2 regions of the Rossellomorea sp. FM04394 genome follow, and region 2 is predicted to be linked to the other one. Evidence: a T-box and tRNA genes for the amino acid it is inferred to sense, from the RefSeq annotation. Region 2 holds a T-box; the other holds one or more tRNA genes.
The links. A T-box is a leader RNA that pairs with one kind of tRNA and senses whether it is charged. The one in region 2 lies ahead of tyrS (tyrosine--tRNA ligase), so its partner is inferred to be a tRNA-Tyr.
Positions count from the first base shown of each region.

Region 1 (9,037 bases), 1.2 Mb from region 2:
TTTACTGTAGCCTGATATTGAATTTTGGTACAGCTTGTACAGGATAGGTAGGAGCCTTGGAAGCCGGAGCGCCAGCTTCGGTGGAGGCATCGGTGGGATACTACCCTGGCTGTATTGAAATTCTAACCCGCGCCCCTTATCGGGGTGGGAGACAGTGTCAGGTGGGCAGTTTGACTGGGGCGGTCGCCTCCTAAAGAGTAACGGAGGCGCCCAAAGGTTCCCTCAGAATGGTTGGAAATCATTCGCAGAGTGTAAAGGCACAAGGGAGCTTGACTGCGAGACCTACAAGTCGAGCAGGGACGAAAGTCGGGCTTAGTGATCCGGTGGTTCCGCATGGAAGGGCCATCGCTCAACGGATAAAAGCTACCCCGGGGATAACAGGCTTATCTCCCCCAAGAGTCCACATCGACGGGGAGGTTTGGCACCTCGATGTCGGCTCATCGCATCCTGGGGCTGTAGTCGGTCCCAAGGGTTGGGCTGTTCGCCCATTAAAGCGGTACGCGAGCTGGGTTCAGAACGTCGTGAGACAGTTCGGTCCCTATCCGTCGTGGGCGCAGGAAATTTGAGAGGAGCTGTCCTTAGTACGAGAGGACCGGGATGGACGCACCGCTGGTGTACCAGTTGTCTTGCCAAAGGCATCGCTGGGTAGCTATGTGCGGAAGGGATAAGTGCTGAAAGCATCTAAGCATGAAGCCCCCCTCGAGATGAGATTTCCCATCACGTAAGTGAGTAAGATCCCTAGAAGATGACTAGGTAGATAGGTCAGAGATGGAAGCATGGCGACATGTGGAGTTGACTGATACTAATCGATCGAGGACTTAACCACAAAGAGTCATTTTTAAATGAACAACATTGGCTGATATTCGGCTTTCTTGACATCAATTCTTTATCTAGTTTTCAGGGAATAAATTTTAATTTACCCCTTGAAAAACACTGAAAATATTATATAATAGTATTTGTCATTGTAAGCAATTCGTCTGGTGATAATGGCGAAGAGGTCACACCCGTTCCCATGCCGAACACGGAAGTTAAGCTCTTCAGCGCCGATGGTAGTTGGGGGATCTCCCCCTGTGAGAGTAGGACATCGCCAGGCTATATTATTCCGCAGTAGCTCAGTGGTAGAGCTATCGGCTGTTAACCGATCGGTCGCAAGTTCGAATCTTGCCTGCGGAGCCATTGCTTCCATAGCTCAGCAGGTAGAGTGCTTCCATGGTAAGGAAGAGGTCACCGGTTCGAGCCCGGTTGGAAGCTTTTATATTTTTATTTGAATGGCCCATTGGTCAAGCGGTTAAGACACCGCCCTTTCACGGCGGTAACACGGGTTCGAATCCCGTATGGGTCACCAATTTTTTTAACTTACCATTACATATTGGAGGATTAGCTCAGCTGGGAGAGCATCTGCCTTACAAGCAGAGGGTCGGCGGTTCGATCCCGTCATCCTCCACCAAAGATTTTTGCGCTAGCAAAATATCTTTCCTTTAATTGCTACCATGAATTAAATATGCCGGTGTAGCTCAACTGGTAGAGCAACTGACTTGTAATCAGTAGGTTGGGGGTTCAAGTCCTCTTGCCGGCACCATGTTTTTTTAGCTGGAGGGGTAGCGAAGTGGCTAAACGCGGCGGACTGTAAATCCGCTCCTTCGGGTTCGGCAGTTCGAATCTGCCCCCCTCCACCATTTTGTATATTTAAGTGTAAAATGGACATCCTATAAATGTCCCTTTTTTATGCCATTAGAGTAATTATTGGGCTATAGCCAAGCGGTAAGGCATCGCACTTTGACTGCGACATGCGTTGGTTCGAATCCAGCTAGCCCAGCCATTACGAGCCATTAGCTCAGTTGGTAGAGCATCTGACTTTTAATCAGAGGGTCGAAGGTTCGAGTCCTTCATGGCTCATCACACATTTTCTCACATCGCATGGTGTGAGAATTTCTCTATAATCTTAATCGCATGATGGGGCCTTAGCTCAGCTGGGAGAGCGCCTGCTTTGCACGCAGGAGGTCAGCGGTTCGATCCCGCTAGGCTCCACCAAGATTTTTGTAAAAAGCAAAATATCTTTCCGTTTACGAAACGTGAGCGAAGTGAACTAACCATACATACGACATGATTAAACCTTGAATCTTTTAGGAGATTTGAGGTTTTTTTGTATGTGAAGATAGAATGGGTATTAAATGCTACTATTTAGGCGTCAGTTTAAAGGATTGCGTAATTTATTATCGACTTTCCCGTATATATTATCGACTTTTAAAAAACTTCACTATATTTATTATCAACTCTAAATCCTTTGCCACAACTAGAAGATCTGAATTTTACTTTTTCAGAATTTCTTAAGAAAATCAATGCTCAACCTCTAATTTCTCCCAACTGTTCCAAGGATATTTTCAAGTTTCCTACACTTATTTTCAAATTTCAGATTTTATTTTAAATTCTGGGCCATTTATTTTCAAATTCCAATTTTTATTTTCAAATCGCACTTTACCCCGGACCACGAATCAATATCAATTTCCCCCCTGGCATCCTCGTCCAAAAAACGTCTACATAATCTTACACCATTCCACCTTAAATACCTCTACACGCGCATATATATACACAATCCTGTCCAGTTGAACCATGGCTTATAGTATGGATAAAATAGAGGAGTAAATAAATTTCGAATTGGGGGAATTTTTCATGAAGAAAAATATTTCTATTATTGGTGTACCGATGGATTTAGGTCAAATGCGCAGAGGCGTGGATATGGGGCCGAGTGCGATTCGTTACGCCGGAATCGTTGAGCGTCTTGAAAACCTTGGGTATGAGATTAAGGACTTAGGGGATATCGAGATTGGCCAGGCAGAGCGTGTACATAATAATCCTGATACGAACCTGCGTAACTTGAAAGCGGTTGCTGAAGCCAGTGAGACGTTGGCTGGTAAGGTGAATGATGTTATAGGGAGTGGAGATTTCCCATTGATCTTTGGTGGAGACCACAGTATTGCGATCGGAACATTGGCTGGTGTTTCTCCTCACTATGAGAATTTAGGTGTGATTTGGTATGACGCACATGGTGATTTGAATACAGGGGATACGTCTCCGTCAGGTAATATTCATGGCATGCCTCTTGCGGTGAGCTTGGGTATCGGCCATGAAGATTTGACAAGTATCGGGCAGAACTCACCAAAGATTAAGCCTGAAAACATTGTCATTATTGGAGCTCGTTCTTTAGATGAAGGAGAAAGAGAGTTAATTAAAGAAAAAGGCATTAAAGTATATACGATGCATGAAATCGATCGCCTTGGTATGACGAAGGTAATGGAAGAGTCCATTGATTACTTGAAGAGTAAGACGGATGGCGTTCATTTGTCTCTTGATTTAGATGGATTGGATCCTAGCGATGCTCCTGGGGTAGGGACTCCTGTTCTTGGGGGGATAAGCTACCGTGAGAGTCATTTAGCAATGGAGATGCTACAAGAAGCAGGAATTATTACATCTGCGGAATTTGTAGAAGTTAATCCTATTCTGGATGAAAAGAATAAAACGGCTACTGTAGCTGTAGCGTTGATGGGATCCCTGCTTGGAGAGAAATTACTATAATCCAATCTGTGCTCGCAATGCTTCCCATATTAAGGACGACAGAATATTCTAAGGTTGTCCGGGGTGACTTGTGAGAGTGAATAAAAAAAGGCTGAGAACCCTTCAAGGTTCTCAGCCTTCATCTATTTCTCTTCAATGGTGTTTGACCACTTGGTATTGATTTAATAGATCGTCAAGACGAGTACTCAAATCAACAACTTGCTCATCGGCAAAGGAAGACTTTAATGCAAGCTCGACCATTTGGCGACGGCAGTCTTCAATTTGAAATAATAACTCATTCATTCTTCCCCTCATTTCGAGATCCTCCTACATATAGAAATAATTAGTTCCTTTATACCCTTTTTCTAATAATTGTAAACATTTTTCCTGGAAAATTTGTTAGGATAGTAATATAAAAAATTTGAAACCTTTTGATAGGGTGTTACGTATATAAATATAGCCGCATAGAGCGGAGGTTGTGAAATGGAAGCATTAGTGAAAAAGCGGATAAAACAAGTGTTGAAAGGTGATCAGAACGCATTTGCAGAATTAGTCGAGCTTTATAAGGATAAAGTGTTTCAAATTTGCTACCGTATGCTTGGTAATCGTCATGAGGCAGAGGATATTGCTCAAGAGGCTTTTATCAGGGCATATGTAAATATTGAAACCTTTAATCAAAAGAGAAAGTTTTCTACTTGGCTCTTTCGGATAGCGACGAATCTATGTATCGACCGGATCCGGAAGAAGAAGCCGGATTATTTCTTAGATGCAGAGGTAGCAGGGACTGAGGGTCTGACGATGTATTCACAGGTGGCAGCGGATGTTCAGCTTCCGGAAGATGAAGTGGAGAATATGGAGCTGCAGGAAACCATTCAGAAGGAAATTTCCAAGTTACCTGAGAAATATCGATCGGTCATTGTTTTAAAATATATTGAAGAGCTTCCTCTTCAAGAAATCAGTGAGATATTGGATCTACCCCTGGGAACGGTTAAAACAAGAGTACATAGAGGGCGGGAAGCTCTCCGTAAACAATTAAGATCACTGTAGAGAGGGTGAGTGAACATGAAGCCTTGTCCTGAAGAAATCATCGGGTATATGCATGATTATTTAGATGGAGATTTAAATAGAGAGAAAGAGGAAACGTTGAAACATCATTTGCAGGAATGCAGTGAGTGTCAGCACCACTTCCATGAGTTGAAAAAAGCGATTGCGTTTGTACAGAGCACATCTCACATCAGTGCTTCTACAGACTTTACGGATAAAGTCATGTCAAGATTACCGAAAGAGAAGAAGAAGGTGGGTGTAAAGAGATGGTTCCGCCACCACCCGCTACTCACGGCTGCTGCACTATTCCTGTTCTTCATGACCGGGAGCTTCCTCACTTCCTGGAATGATGATCAGGCTTTCTCTTTTACTAAAAATGCTAAATTAGTCGTTCAGGATCATACGGTTGTCGTACCTGAAGGTGAAGTCGTAAATGGAGATCTGACGGTTCGAAACGGCGATGTGAAAATAGAAGGAAAAGTAACAGGGAATGTCACGGTCATCAATGGAAAGCAGTACTTGGCTTCTGCAGGGAGCGTGACGGGAGAAATCCATGAAATCGATGAGGCATTCGAGTGGCTTTGGTACCAGATCAAAAAAGGGGCTAAAGACACGTTAGATTGGGGAAATTCGCAACTTGAAGAAAAGTAGGATAAAATAGAGGGGATGGAATGTAAGGTCCGTCCCTAAAGGGCTGACACTTTTGTTTTTGTGTCAGTTTTTTCATGCAAAAACGTGAGTTCATGAATAGAAAAGAAAGAATCATGAAGCCGTGGGTGTCTTTCATTTGACAGTGAAAAAATGTGCTATAATGGGAACGTTACGAAAATGGAGAAGCCACACATGGCGGCTTACGCTTTCGATTAAGCTATTGGAGGATGTAATATGCCGTTTATCAATATTTTTTCGGATTACTCCGCGCTGGATTATGTCTCTGATATTGTAGATATACTCGTAGTATGGTTTGTAATCTATAAACTGATCATGCTGATAAAAGGAACGAAAGCAGTACAATTATTAAAAGGTATTTTTGTCATTATCATTGTGAGAGGTCTTAGTAGTATCTTCGGATTGGATACTCTGGGTTGGATGATGGAACAAGCCCTTACATGGGGGTTCCTGGCGATTATCATCATTTTCCAGCCTGAGCTCCGCAGGGCCCTTGAACAGCTCGGAAGGGGACGTTTATTCTCGAGGTCCGGACTTCAGGAAGAAGAAGAGCAGGAGCAGATGATTGAATCAATGACGAAGGCCGTAAGTTATATGGCAAAGCGTCGAATCGGTGCCCTCCTTACCCTTGAGCGGGAAACAGGAATGAGTGATTATATTGAAACAGGTATTCCACTGGATGCCAAGATTACGTCTCAATTGCTGATCAATATCTTTATCCCTAATACACCTCTTCATGATGGAGCTGTTATCATTCAAAAAAATCAAATTGCTGCAGCGGCGTGTTATCTTCCATTATCGGAAAGCCCTTTTATTTCGAAAGAATTGGGCACAAGACACCGGGCGGCACTTGGCGTCAGTGAAGTAACAGATAGTATTACAATTGTTGTATCAGAAGAAACGGGAGCTATCTCCATTACGAAAAATGGAGAGTTACATCGCGACCTCTCTTTGGAGCGCTTCAGGGAAATTCTTACGGTAGAGCTCATCGGCGATAAGACGAATGCTTCCTCAACGAAATGGAGCTTTAGGGGGAAGAAAGATAATGGATAAATTCATGGAAAGTCGTTGGTTCATGCGAATTGTCGGACTGATGTTAGCATTCATTCTCTATCTATCCGTTAACTTTGATGAAATACAGAAGACGGCTAGCAATAATAACGGCAACTCTCAAAATGCGATTGAAACGATCCAGGACGTCCCGCTTGAAGTTTTCTATGATCGTGAGAATTTAGAAGTAAGCGGCTTGCCTGATACGGTGAATGTAACGGTGGAAGGATCCAGGGCGATCGTACAACAGGCTAAACAAGTGAAGGATTTCAGAGTCTACGTGGACCTGAATGATATCGGAATCGGTGAGCATCAGGTTGAAATTCAGATTGATAATATTTCCGAAAAACTTGATGTCAAACTCGATCCGGACTTTGTCAATATATCGGTTCAAGAAAAGGTCACAGAAGAATTTACAGTTGAACCTCAATTCAATGAAAGTATTTTATCCAATGGGTATGAAGCAGAAGGTCTTGCTGTGGATCCAAAAACAGTGAAAGTGACGGGCTCAAAGGATGAAGTAGAACAAATTGCATATGTCATTGCAACTCTTGATTTAGATGAAGAAATCAATGAAAATGTGACAAGGGAAGCCCGGGTACAAGTACTTGACCGTGAGTATAACAAATTAGATGTCCAAATTGATCCGGAAGTGGTCGAGGTGACCGTTTCGGTTGCGAACCCGAGTAAAAGTGTACCTGTCACCATAAAACAAAATGGGAGCCTTCCTGATGGCACAACCCTGGAGTCGATTTCCGTTGAACCTGACGAGGCAACGATTTTTGGCAGACAGGAAGTATTGGATACAGTGGAAGAATTGCTGGCAGAGATTGATCTATCGAAGATTACGAAGGACTCAACCATTGCGGTACCACTTGCCTTGCAAGATGGTTTAAATAAAGTGGCCCCTGAGGAAGTAAAGGTGAATATCGATGTCAATACAACCGAAGAAAAGAGCCTTTCAGGACTTGAAATTACACCACAGGGATTAGCTGAAGAATATGAGTATACCATCATGTCTCCTGAAGAGGGTCTGGTAGACGTAGCGTTGAAAGGTGAGAATGCACAAGTGAGCAAAGTGACGAAAGATGATTTCTCACTGGCTCTTGATCTTTCAGGGCTCGAACCAGGCGAGCATGAGGTGGAAATAGTGGCAGAAGGGCCCGAGGATATTGAATGGACCCTGTCTCAGCAAACAGTAAAAGTAGAAATTAAAGAAAAGAACACATCAGCATAAGAGCTGTAAAAAGGAGAGAATGACAATGGGTAAGTATTTTGGAACGGATGGAGTAAGAGGTGTGGCGAATGCAGAGTTAACACCGGAATTAGCATTTAAGCTTGGTCGTTTTGGTGGTTATGTTCTAACAAAGGATGCTACGCGTCCCAAAATATTGATTGGAAGAGATACCCGGATTTCCGGACATATGCTGGAGGGGGCTCTTGTTGCGGGACTTCTATCAATTGGTGCAGAAGTGATGCGCTTGGGTGTTATTTCAACTCCAGGGGTTGCTTACTTAACGAAAGCTCTGGGAGCACAGGCTGGTGTCATGATTTCTGCTTCTCATAATCCGGTTGCAGATAACGGCATTAAATTCTTCGGACCGGATGGATTCAAGCTATCAGATGACCAGGAAAACGAAATTGAAGATCTATTAGATCAACCCGTTGACGGGCTACCTCGTCCGACCGGAGCTGATTTAGGACAAGTCAGTGACTATTTTGAAGGTGGACAAAAATATCTGCAGTATTTAAAACAGTCAGTAGATGAAGATTTCGATGGCTTACATATTGCGTTAGACTGTGCACATGGGGCAACTTCTGCTCTTGCTACTCATCTGTTTGCTGACTTGGATGCTGATATCTCTACGATGGGCGCATCACCAAACGGATTAAACATTAATGAAGGTGTAGGATCTACCCACCCTGAAGCACTTGCTGAAATGGTGAAGGAGAAAGGTGCAGATTTAGGACTTGCCTTTGATGGAGATGGAGATCGGATCATCGCGATCGACGAGCATGGGCAGATTGTGGACGGAGATCAGATCATGTACATCTGCGGTAAATACTTAAAGTCCCAAGGTCAATTAAAACAGTCTACAGTCGTTTCTACTGTCATGAGTAATCTCGGCTTCCATAAAGGGCTTGAAGAGCACGGTATCCAAAGCATTCAAACGGCGGTTGGCGATCGCTATGTAGTGGAAGAAATGAAGAAAAATGGCTATACTCTGGGCGGTGAGCAATCAGGCCACATCATCTTCCTGGATTACAATACAACAGGTGACGGTCTGTTAACGGGTATCCAACTCGTAAACATTATGAAAATGACCGGTAAATCATTATCTGAACTGGCGGGAGAAATGCAAAAGTTCCCTCAAAAGCTTGTGAATGTAAGAGTGACAGACAAGCATCATGTAACAGATAACGAAACCGTCAAAAAAGTGATCGAAAAAGTTGAAGAAGAAATGAACGGAAATGGTCGTATCCTTGTTCGTCCTTCTGGAACTGAGCCGTTAGTACGTGTAATGGCAGAAGCGCCTACAGAAGAACTTTGTGAGCGTTATGTAAATGAAATCGTACAAGTTGTTGACGAAGAAATGGGTTTAAATGAATAGTTGATTTTTTGTGCATAAGGGGTCAACAGATGCCCCTTATGCATATTTAATAAGAAGAGTCCTTTTAAACGGGGGCTTAAGTTTCCCCAATGATGTCCTAAGAGAGAAGC
Region 1 is NZ_CP168654.1:172,669-181,705, forward strand. Features, by position in the region: rRNA gene ACCB35_RS00950 (23S ribosomal RNA) at 1-826, shown strand, start outside; rRNA gene rrf (5S ribosomal RNA) at 977-1,093, shown strand; tRNA gene ACCB35_RS00960 (tRNA-Asn) at 1,102-1,176, shown strand; tRNA gene ACCB35_RS00965 (tRNA-Thr) at 1,179-1,251, shown strand; tRNA gene ACCB35_RS00970 (tRNA-Glu) at 1,271-1,345, shown strand; tRNA gene ACCB35_RS00975 (tRNA-Val) at 1,372-1,447, shown strand; tRNA gene ACCB35_RS00980 (tRNA-Thr) at 1,504-1,579, shown strand; tRNA gene ACCB35_RS00985 (tRNA-Tyr) at 1,593-1,676, shown strand; tRNA gene ACCB35_RS00990 (tRNA-Gln) at 1,745-1,819, shown strand; tRNA gene ACCB35_RS00995 (tRNA-Lys) at 1,824-1,896, shown strand; tRNA gene ACCB35_RS01000 (tRNA-Ala) at 1,956-2,031, shown strand; gene rocF (arginase) at 2,671-3,573, shown strand; gene ACCB35_RS01010 (aspartyl-phosphate phosphatase Spo0E family protein) at 3,706-3,867, opposite strand; gene sigW (RNA polymerase sigma factor SigW) at 4,036-4,599, shown strand; gene ACCB35_RS01020 (anti-sigma factor) at 4,615-5,247, shown strand; gene cdaA (diadenylate cyclase CdaA) at 5,482-6,318, shown strand; gene ACCB35_RS01030 (YbbR-like domain-containing protein) at 6,311-7,552, shown strand; gene glmM (phosphoglucosamine mutase) at 7,578-8,927, shown strand.
Region 1: it encodes a tRNA-Tyr, which carries the amino acid that the T-box ahead of tyrS (tyrosine--tRNA ligase) is inferred to sense. The anticodon was not compared.

Region 2 (9,037 bases):
CATCCATGATACTTGGTGGATGACGGAAACAGGCGGACAACTGATTTGTAACTATCCAAGCATGGAAATCAAACCCGGCTCCATGGGTAAACCATTCCCGGGAGTGAAAGCAGCGATTGTGGATGATCAAGGAAACGAAGTGCCTCCTTACCGTATGGGGAACTTGGCGATCAAAAAAGGCTGGCCATCCATGATGAACCAGATCTGGAATAATCCCCAGAAGTATGAATCATACTTTATGCCTGGTGACTGGTATGTTTCAGGAGATTCAGCTTATATGGATGAGGACGGATACTTCTGGTTCCAGGGCCGAATCGATGATGTCATCATGACGTCTGGAGAACGAGTTGGACCTTTCGAGGTTGAAAGCAAGCTTGTAGAACATCCTGCGGTTGCAGAAGCGGGTGTCATTGGAAAGCCGGATCCGGTCCGTGGCGAAATCATCAAAGCGTTCATCGCTCTTCGCGACGGATATGAAGTGACGGATGATCTGAAAGAAGAGATTCGTCAATTCGTGAAAAAAGGATTGGCTGCCCATGCGGCTCCGAGAGAAATAGAATTCCGTGACAAACTGCCAAAGACCCGAAGCGGAAAAATCATGCGTCGCGTGTTGAAGGCATGGGAGTTAGACCTCCCTACGGGTGATTTAAGTACAATGGAAGATTAATAGATGGAAGAACCCCCGCTCGTTGAGCGGGGGTTCTTTTGTGGTTACTGTTTTGGTTGAGGTTGATGATTGGGGAGGTAAGGGATGGGGGGGTGCGAAGTTTGTCGGATTATAAAAAATGGCAGATAAAAATAGGATTTGGCAGGTAAATTGAAAAAACGGCAGATAAAATAAGTATATGGCAGACAAACGTCCAAAGTGGCATGAAACATCAAAGGCCAGTCCCAGTCAATATTCCATCCCCCTAACCCAAAACAAAAAAACGAGCGAAAGGTAAACACTTTTCGCTCGTTTTCCAACTTGTTATCTAGTTCTCCTCAGCAGGTGGTTCCGGTTCAGCCGGTGGTTCGGTTCCTCCGCCATCGTCACCGCCTCCGCCGTCACCGCCTCCGCCATCACCGCCGCCATCATCAGATGGAGGTGGCGGTGGTGGCTCAGGCTTGTCTGGTTTAGGAGGGGGGTCGGCTGGTTTATCACCAGGCGGTTTCGGGTCCGTAGCCGGTTTTTCAGGCTTTGGCTCAGGCTCCGGTCTTCCAATTTGTACAGTGTTGGAAGGGGCAGATTGTCTTCCTGCTACGTCAACGGCAACCACAAAGAAATCACCATTTCCGACGGATACTGAATAACTCCCGCCAGACTTGATACTCCCGACCTTTCCGCCGGATTTACTATATACACGATATCCGACGACATCACTGCTTGCGGACGACGTCCAAGTGATGGTATTTCCATTCGCACTTGCTTTTACCGTACCAGGAGCTGATCCGTCGTCAGAAATTTTATTTTCTGCGATCAGAACATTTTTAAATCGATTGTCACCTTCTGGAATAAGTTTATTTGGATCTCCAGGTACAGAACCAAATACATTCTTCACAAAGTCAGGATTCAAGATCACTCCCGGTTGTGAAAATTCTGCAGGCGTACTAGGCAGTGCTAAATACTTTTTGCCGTTTACCATCACATAACGGCTCATGAGTAAGCTGTCGTCTGTTTTGGTTGGTACGTACTTAGCGTTAAATAAATCACTTTTCACTAAGCCGGCTTGACTGCAGGCTTCTGATGGCAGTAATCCTGAGATCGAGCAGAAGGATCTTCTTACGATGCCCTCCGGTGCTGTAAACGAAGCATCGGGATCAATCAGCTTAGGAGCCAGGTCCCTCGTATCATTCAATAAATATGACCATAAGCGGATATTACGTAATCCATAATGTCCATACTGTGCCCGGGACCCCGGTGTATTTAATGAAGAAGGCGTGTCATATCCGAACCAGGTTCCGAATGTGATGCTCGGATTGGATGCGACAAACCAGTGATCCTTGTAGTCCTGACTCGTTCCGGATTTCCCGGCCCAATCTGAACCAAAGTTCAGGAACTTCTTCGCATAACGTCCCGTACCCAGAGAGTGATCAAGGGTATCTCTCATCATATCGATGGTGAGGTAAGCAGTCTGCGGACTAAATACATCCACCGGTTCTACTTTATGCTCGTAAACCACATTCCCTTCTTGATCGACAATTTTATCAATCATATAGGCATCAATGAATTTTCCGCCGTTTGCAAAGGTAGTGTAGGCATTCACGTTTTCTTCCACTGTTACACCACTTGTCGTGGCCCCCAATGCAAGGGACAGATTATTGTCGTAGCGGCTGTTTAGTGATGAAAAGCCCATTTTCAGAAGGAACTCTTTAAAGGGATTCCGGTTATAGATATTGGCATACGTCCTTACAACAGGTAGGTTCAATGATTCTGCCAGTGCATATCTCGCAGGGAAAAGTCCCCGTTCATTAAGAGAGTAGTTTTCAGGCTGCCATCCATTGATGTTCACACCTACGTCAGGAATAGGGGATCCAGGTGAAATATATCCGTATTCCAGTGCCGGGGCATAAGCAAGTAATGGCTTCATGGTGGAACCGTTCGATCTCAGTGACTGGGTGGCATGATTGATTTGTTCCGTTTTGAAATCACGGCCCCCGATGAAACTGATGATGCGACCGGTTTTGTTCTCGATCATGATCGCCCCGACCTGAACCGGCTCCTGCACTTCCACTTCTTCTCCTGTCTCAGGATCCGTTGCCGGTACAAATTTAGAAGGACCATACATTTCGTAAGCATCTTTGGTTTTCTGCATTTGATCATAGATTTTTTTATTGATGGTTGAGTGAATTTCGTAACCGCTTTGACGTACGTTACGGTCAGCGAGCGTTCGGTATTTCTCTTCAAGTTCATCATTGTTTTCAAGATCTTGTTTTGAATATCCGTCTTTCTCAGCCAGTACATCCGTCATGATATCCACTGCTCTGCTTTCCAGTTCAGCTGTCAGCCATGGATATTGTTCGCTCGGTGATGGTTTAGGCTTGATGAAATCTTTCGATAGGTCGTAAGCAACAGCATCATTGTACTCTTTCTTCGTAATGTAACCTTCCCGGTGCATTCTGTAGAGTACAGTGTTTTTGCGGCTCATTCCAGCTTCCAGATTCTCTTTCAATTCTCCGTTATTCGTAAATGGAGTGTAAGAGAAAGGAGCTTGTGGAAGTCCTGCAATGAACGCGGATTGAGGCAGGGTTAAGTCCTTGGCGTCCACTCCGAATATCCCTTGGGCAGCCGATTGGACACCGGCGATATTCCGGCCGGAGGAATTACGTCCAAGTGTAGCTACATTCAGGTACGCTTCAAGGATTTCGTCCTTTTCAAAGAAACGTTCCAAGCGAAGGGCGAGGAGAATTTCCTTGGCTTTTCGTTCAAAGGATACTTCATTCGTCAGAATTTGGTTTTTGATCAGCTGTTGAGTGAGTGTACTTCCACCTGATTGGGTAGAGGAATTGGTGAATTCCTGAAGTACGGCACGCATGATTGCTTTAGGTACGACACCGTTGTGATCTTTGAAGTATTCATCTTCCGTTGCAATTACAGCATTTCGCAGGTCTTCGGAGACATCTATAAGCTTTACTTCTTCGCGCTCAAGATCAGTCCGCAGTTTTCCGAGATAGACGTTATCTGCGAAGTAAAGCTGAGATGTTTCTTCATAGTTGTAAATGTCCTTTTTCATTTGGTCATAAGGACGAATCGGTTCTTCCTTCACGAGAGAAGCGAAATAACCCGCTCCGACTCCTCCTGCAAATGCAAAACCTAATACAAATAGAACGACAAGTATCAGGGACAGATTCCAAAATACTCCGTATGTAATTCTAGCTCGTTTTTGAACTCCAGTATTTGAAAAGAACCTGATTGCAGGGTCTAATTTTTCGAGTAATTTGTTCCATTTTTCCTTCATATAAGCATTCCCCCCAGAACATTCCCATTATAGCATATTTACAGGAGAGCTGTCGGAAAAAGTCACATAAAATGGTCTTTTATCATGTGTTTAGTTGACTAATATTTTAGAATGTGGTAAAAACCTTATATAGCTAAATGAATGAAGATCCGGCATAAAGTCGGATTTACTTACAAAAATGATTTGTGATCGCAATGAGAGGAATAAGTAGTCTGCCTTCCCTGTTAATTAGAGAGTCAGTGGTTGCTGTAAACTGACACAAATGGCCGATGAATTACATCCTGGAGCTTTTGCTGTGAACCTTTAGTAGCAGCAAACGGTTAAAGCCGTTATCTTTAATGAGTGAAGGATATAATTCCTTAAATTGGGTGGTACCGCGCGACAGCGTCCCTGCATATATGCAGGGACTTTTTTGTTGTCTTTTTTGGGTATTGCCGTGTGTGTTTTACAAAAAAAGGAGGAAAAAACATGGATTTGATAAAAGATTTGGAATGGCGTGGAATAACGTATCAGCAAACGGACGCTGAAGGGTTGAAGGACCTGTTGAATAAAGAAAGCATTTCGATTTACTGCGGGATCGATCCGACAGCAGACAGTATGCATATCGGGCATCTGCTCCCATTTTTAACATTGAGACGCTTCCAGAATCAAGGGCATCGTCCACTTGTGCTAGTGGGAGGGGCAACCGGATTGATCGGAGACCCGAGTGGTAAAAATGAAGAGCGTAAACTGCAGACAATTGAAGCGATTCAGGGGAATGTGGCGAGCATTAAAGTACAGCTGGAGAGCATCTTTGATTTCGAAGGGGAAAATGGTGCAGTAATGGTGAATAACTATGACTGGATCGGAGCAATGGATGTTGTAACATTCCTTCGTGATTTCGGTAAGCATGTGGGCGTAAATTACATGCTGGCAAAAGATACGATTTCATCTCGCCTGGAATCAGGTATTTCGTTCACTGAATTTACGTATACCATTCTTCAAGCACTGGACTTCAATCATCTATACGACAACTACAATTGTAAGCTTCAAATCGGCGGCAGTGACCAGTGGGGAAATATCACGACCGGCCTTGAATTGATCAGACGTACTCATGAGGAAGAAACGAAAGCGTTTGGTTTCACGATTCCACTCGTGACAAAGGCAGACGGAACTAAATTTGGTAAAACCGAAAGTGGAGCCATTTGGTTGGATCCGAAGAAGACATCTCCTTACGAGTTCTACCAGTTCTGGATCAATGCGGCTGATGCAGATGTCGTGAAATACCTGAAATACTTTACATTCCTTTCACACGAAGAAATCGATGCATTGGCTGGGTCCGTTGAAACGGAGCCTCACCTTCGCAAGGCGCAAAAGGCGCTGGCTGAAGAAATGACAAAATTGATTCATGGCGAAGAAGCACTTGATCAAGCCATCCGCATCACACAAGCATTATTCAGTGGTGAAATTAAGACATTATCGGCTTCTGAAATTCTGGAAGGATTCAAAGATGTCCCTTCCTTCGAACAGCCTAAAGGAGATACCATTGGATTGATCGATCTTCTCGTAAATGCAAAAATCTCACCATCTAAGCGACAAGCCCGTGAAGATGTCGGGAATGGAGCGATTTACATTAACGGGGAACGTGTAACAGATCTTCAGCATGTGATGGATGAGAAAGATATGATTGAAGGACAATTTACCATCATTCGCCGCGGAAAGAAGAAATATTTTAGAATTCAGTACGTATAATACTATTATCGAATCTGACAGTGCGGTATCCGTTACTCTTTTGTGGAGCGGGTACCGTGCTTTTTTATGTGCGGAAGGGGGATTTGAAAATATATCGTATTAATTGAAAATAAAAGTGCCATTTTGAAAATATATCTTGGAAATTGAAAATAAACGGTCCATTTTTGAAAATATATCTCAAATACTTCATAAGAAACGCTTCTCATAATTCCATCACATACGTAAAATATCGTGAACTCTACAAATTTTACTAATAAATGTTCAGACAATGACTTAATCTATTAAAGAAATCAAAAAAAACACTGCCCAAAAAATGGACAGTGTTTTTCTCACAAAGATTAACGAGAGTAGAACTCAACGATAAGAGCTTCGTTAATTTCAGCTGGTAATTCAGAACGCTCAGGAACGCGTGTGAAAGTACCTTCTAATTTGTCAGCATCGAAAGTTAGGAATTCAGGAACAAAGCTGTTCACTTCCATCGCTTCTTTGATGATGTCAAGGTTGCGTGATTTTTCACGAACTGAAATTGTTTGACCAGGAAGAACGCGGAATGAAGGGATGTCTACGCGAGATCCGTTCACTGTTACGTGACCGTGGTTAACAAGTTGACGTGCTTGACGGCGAGTACGAGCAAGACCTAGACGATAAACAACGTTATCCAGGCGGCACTCAAGTAGCGCCATGAAGTTTTCACCGTGCTTACCTTGTAATTTGCCAGCTTGGTCAAATAGGTTACGGAATTGACGCTCAGTTACTCCGTACATGTGACGAAGTTTTTGCTTCTCTTGAAGTTGTAAACCGTACTCAGAGATTTTTTTACGTTGGTTTGGACCATGTTGTCCAGGAGCGTAAGGACGCTTTTCTAATTCTTTACCCGTACCGCTTAGAGAGATTCCAAGACGACGAGATAATTTCCAGCTTGGGCCAGTATATCGAGCCATGAATGACTCCTCCTTTATTGTTTTTATTTTGTTGTAAAATAAAAACACCTGTGAATAAACAATTATGTGTATTTTGTTTTCATGTACCTTCGCCCTAGCAGCAGAGGGTTACAAGATACACCTCAAGATGTAGAGGAACAAAATACGATCATAAAGGACTTCACTGAAGCTGCATTATTTTACACAAAGAATATTATATGACGCGAGAGAATAGAAGTCAAGGAAGTATTTTAGTATTCATAGATTTATGCAAAGGTGATGGGCTAAACAAAATAGTCCATAAGTCATTTCTTGTGATATAATAAAACTTGGAAAATATGTTAAATAGGTGAGTACCATTGAAAGAATCAATTAGAGAAAAAACCCTTCGACTTGTATTGATCGGCCTTTGCTTATTGATTGTTTTAGGAGGGTTTGTTTATTCCTCTACCTCCTCTGAACAAGCGGATGTGCCTGAACAATCGATCCATGCGGAAGTATTATCTGCAGGAAACGGAGAACGGAATCCCGTCATTGCAGTTGCGAAGATGGTTCAAGATCAGCCTGTCCTTATTATATATGAACTTGATAGAAGCAATCAGTATTATTTTAAGGTATTACATAGTGTGTCTTTAAAGAAAACCGTGAAAAAGGTAGGGATCACTAAAGAGAAAAATGGGATCTGGGTCCAATTAGATAACAAACAGTGGGTGTTATTTTCGGATTCTTTAGAGGTTTTGCAAGAGGAGAAGGATGCACCTTCTCGGGTCATTTCCAGTCAACAACCCTTTGAATATGATGAACAGGATCAGATGATCGGCATTTCCTTAAGGGGAAACAAAGACCCGATTGAACTGGATTTGTCTGATCGAAAAGCGGAACCAGTGGAAGTCCATCCCTTATCCGTCGATCAGTCGTTATGGCTCGTTGTATTTCGAGAAGATCTGGTACTGGCTCAGGGTCAATGATGATAATAGTTTCACAAACCTTTTAGGTGTGGGTGAGAAAATGTATATAATTCATAATTCTTTGCTTGAATATAAGTCAAAGCTGTTTGATTTAATATATGAAGAATTGTCAGCCGAGTCAGGTCATTCTGCTCATCTGCAAAAGTGGCTGACGATCATTAAAGACTGCCTTGATATTGATCGGGCATTTTTATATTTTTATAGCGAGTCTACCTATTTCTTATATCATCCCAGTGACAATGAGGATGTTCCCCTCACGCTTGCGGAAACAAGGGAGGAATACATTCTTCGTCCTGTTATGGTGGAGGAAGAGAATGATTTCACTATCCGTTTTCACTTTACGAATAAAGACGGCAGTCCTTCAGCCATTCTTCTAGTAAAGAGGGATGAACGTAAAGAGGAGGCAGACGATAGCTGGCTCCATTCTTTTTGGGAAGCAAGCAATCAATTTTTACAGCATACAGGTGGAATCCAGACCGTACGTGAAGATGAGAAACGGTACAGGGAATTATTTAAAGTAACGGAGATCTTTCACTCGACCAGGGATGTGCATACGCTTCTCGTGGAGATCATTGAAACGTTGAAGCAGGTGTTTCCAATCGATGAATTCCACTTGTTATTGTCTAACGACCGATATGAATTCGGGACACTTCCCATTAAAAACTTTGACTTTGATCATGCCGATGAGTCTGCCATGCAGGCATTTGTCAATGGGAATATTGAAGTCGGGGAACAGAATGTCCTGTATGCGCCTTTAAAAGGAAAGCAGGGAATCTATGGGGTGCTTGAGGTGAGGTCAAAATCCCATTCAACCTTTACGGACCAGAAGATCGAGTTCATTCGCCTGCTTGCCTATACGGCCGGGAGTGCCCTTGAAAATGCCAAGCTCTACGAACAATCCAAAAGGCTCATCACCGATTTGCAGCTTATTAATGAAACCTCCCACCAATTAAACCTGAATTTGCGTTTGACGGATACGGTTATGTTTTTAAAGAAGCAAATTAAACGTTCCTTTCAAGCATCCGCCATCGGATTTGTTCTACATCAAAACGGGGAATATAGAATCCTGGAAGAAAGCTCTTCTGTTTTTTTTGAAGAAGAAGGTGAAAAGTACATCTCCTATGTAAAGGCGAGAATCGAGAAGGAACGGGATGCAATCTTTATGGGAGATGTGAGCGATCGATTTGATCGAGGGGCGGCCTTTCCATCGGTCATGGCCGTGCCCATGATCCAGAATGAAGCCCTGTTAGGGTTTTGCGTAGTGTTACATAAAGAACCTTACATGTTTTCATTTGATATGTACAAGCTACTTCAGTCCTTCATTCATCACTCGACCCTTGCAATAACCAATGCAATCCTTCGTGAGAAGCTCGAACATATGGTCATTACCGATCATATGACCAAACTATTCGCGCGGAATTATCTCGATGATGAGATGGAATCTTCCATGAGTAAGGATTCATTGGGTACCTTGCTGTTA
Region 2 is NZ_CP168654.1:3,401,629-3,410,665, reverse strand. Features, by position in the region: gene acsA (acetate--CoA ligase) at 1-667, shown strand, start outside; gene ACCB35_RS17170 (transglycosylase domain-containing protein) at 975-3,938, opposite strand; T-box leader at 4,124-4,333, shown strand; gene tyrS (tyrosine--tRNA ligase) at 4,407-5,669, shown strand; gene rpsD (30S ribosomal protein S4) at 6,008-6,610, opposite strand; gene ACCB35_RS17155 (hypothetical protein) at 6,949-7,557, shown strand; gene ACCB35_RS17150 (diguanylate cyclase domain-containing protein) at 7,619-9,037, shown strand, end outside.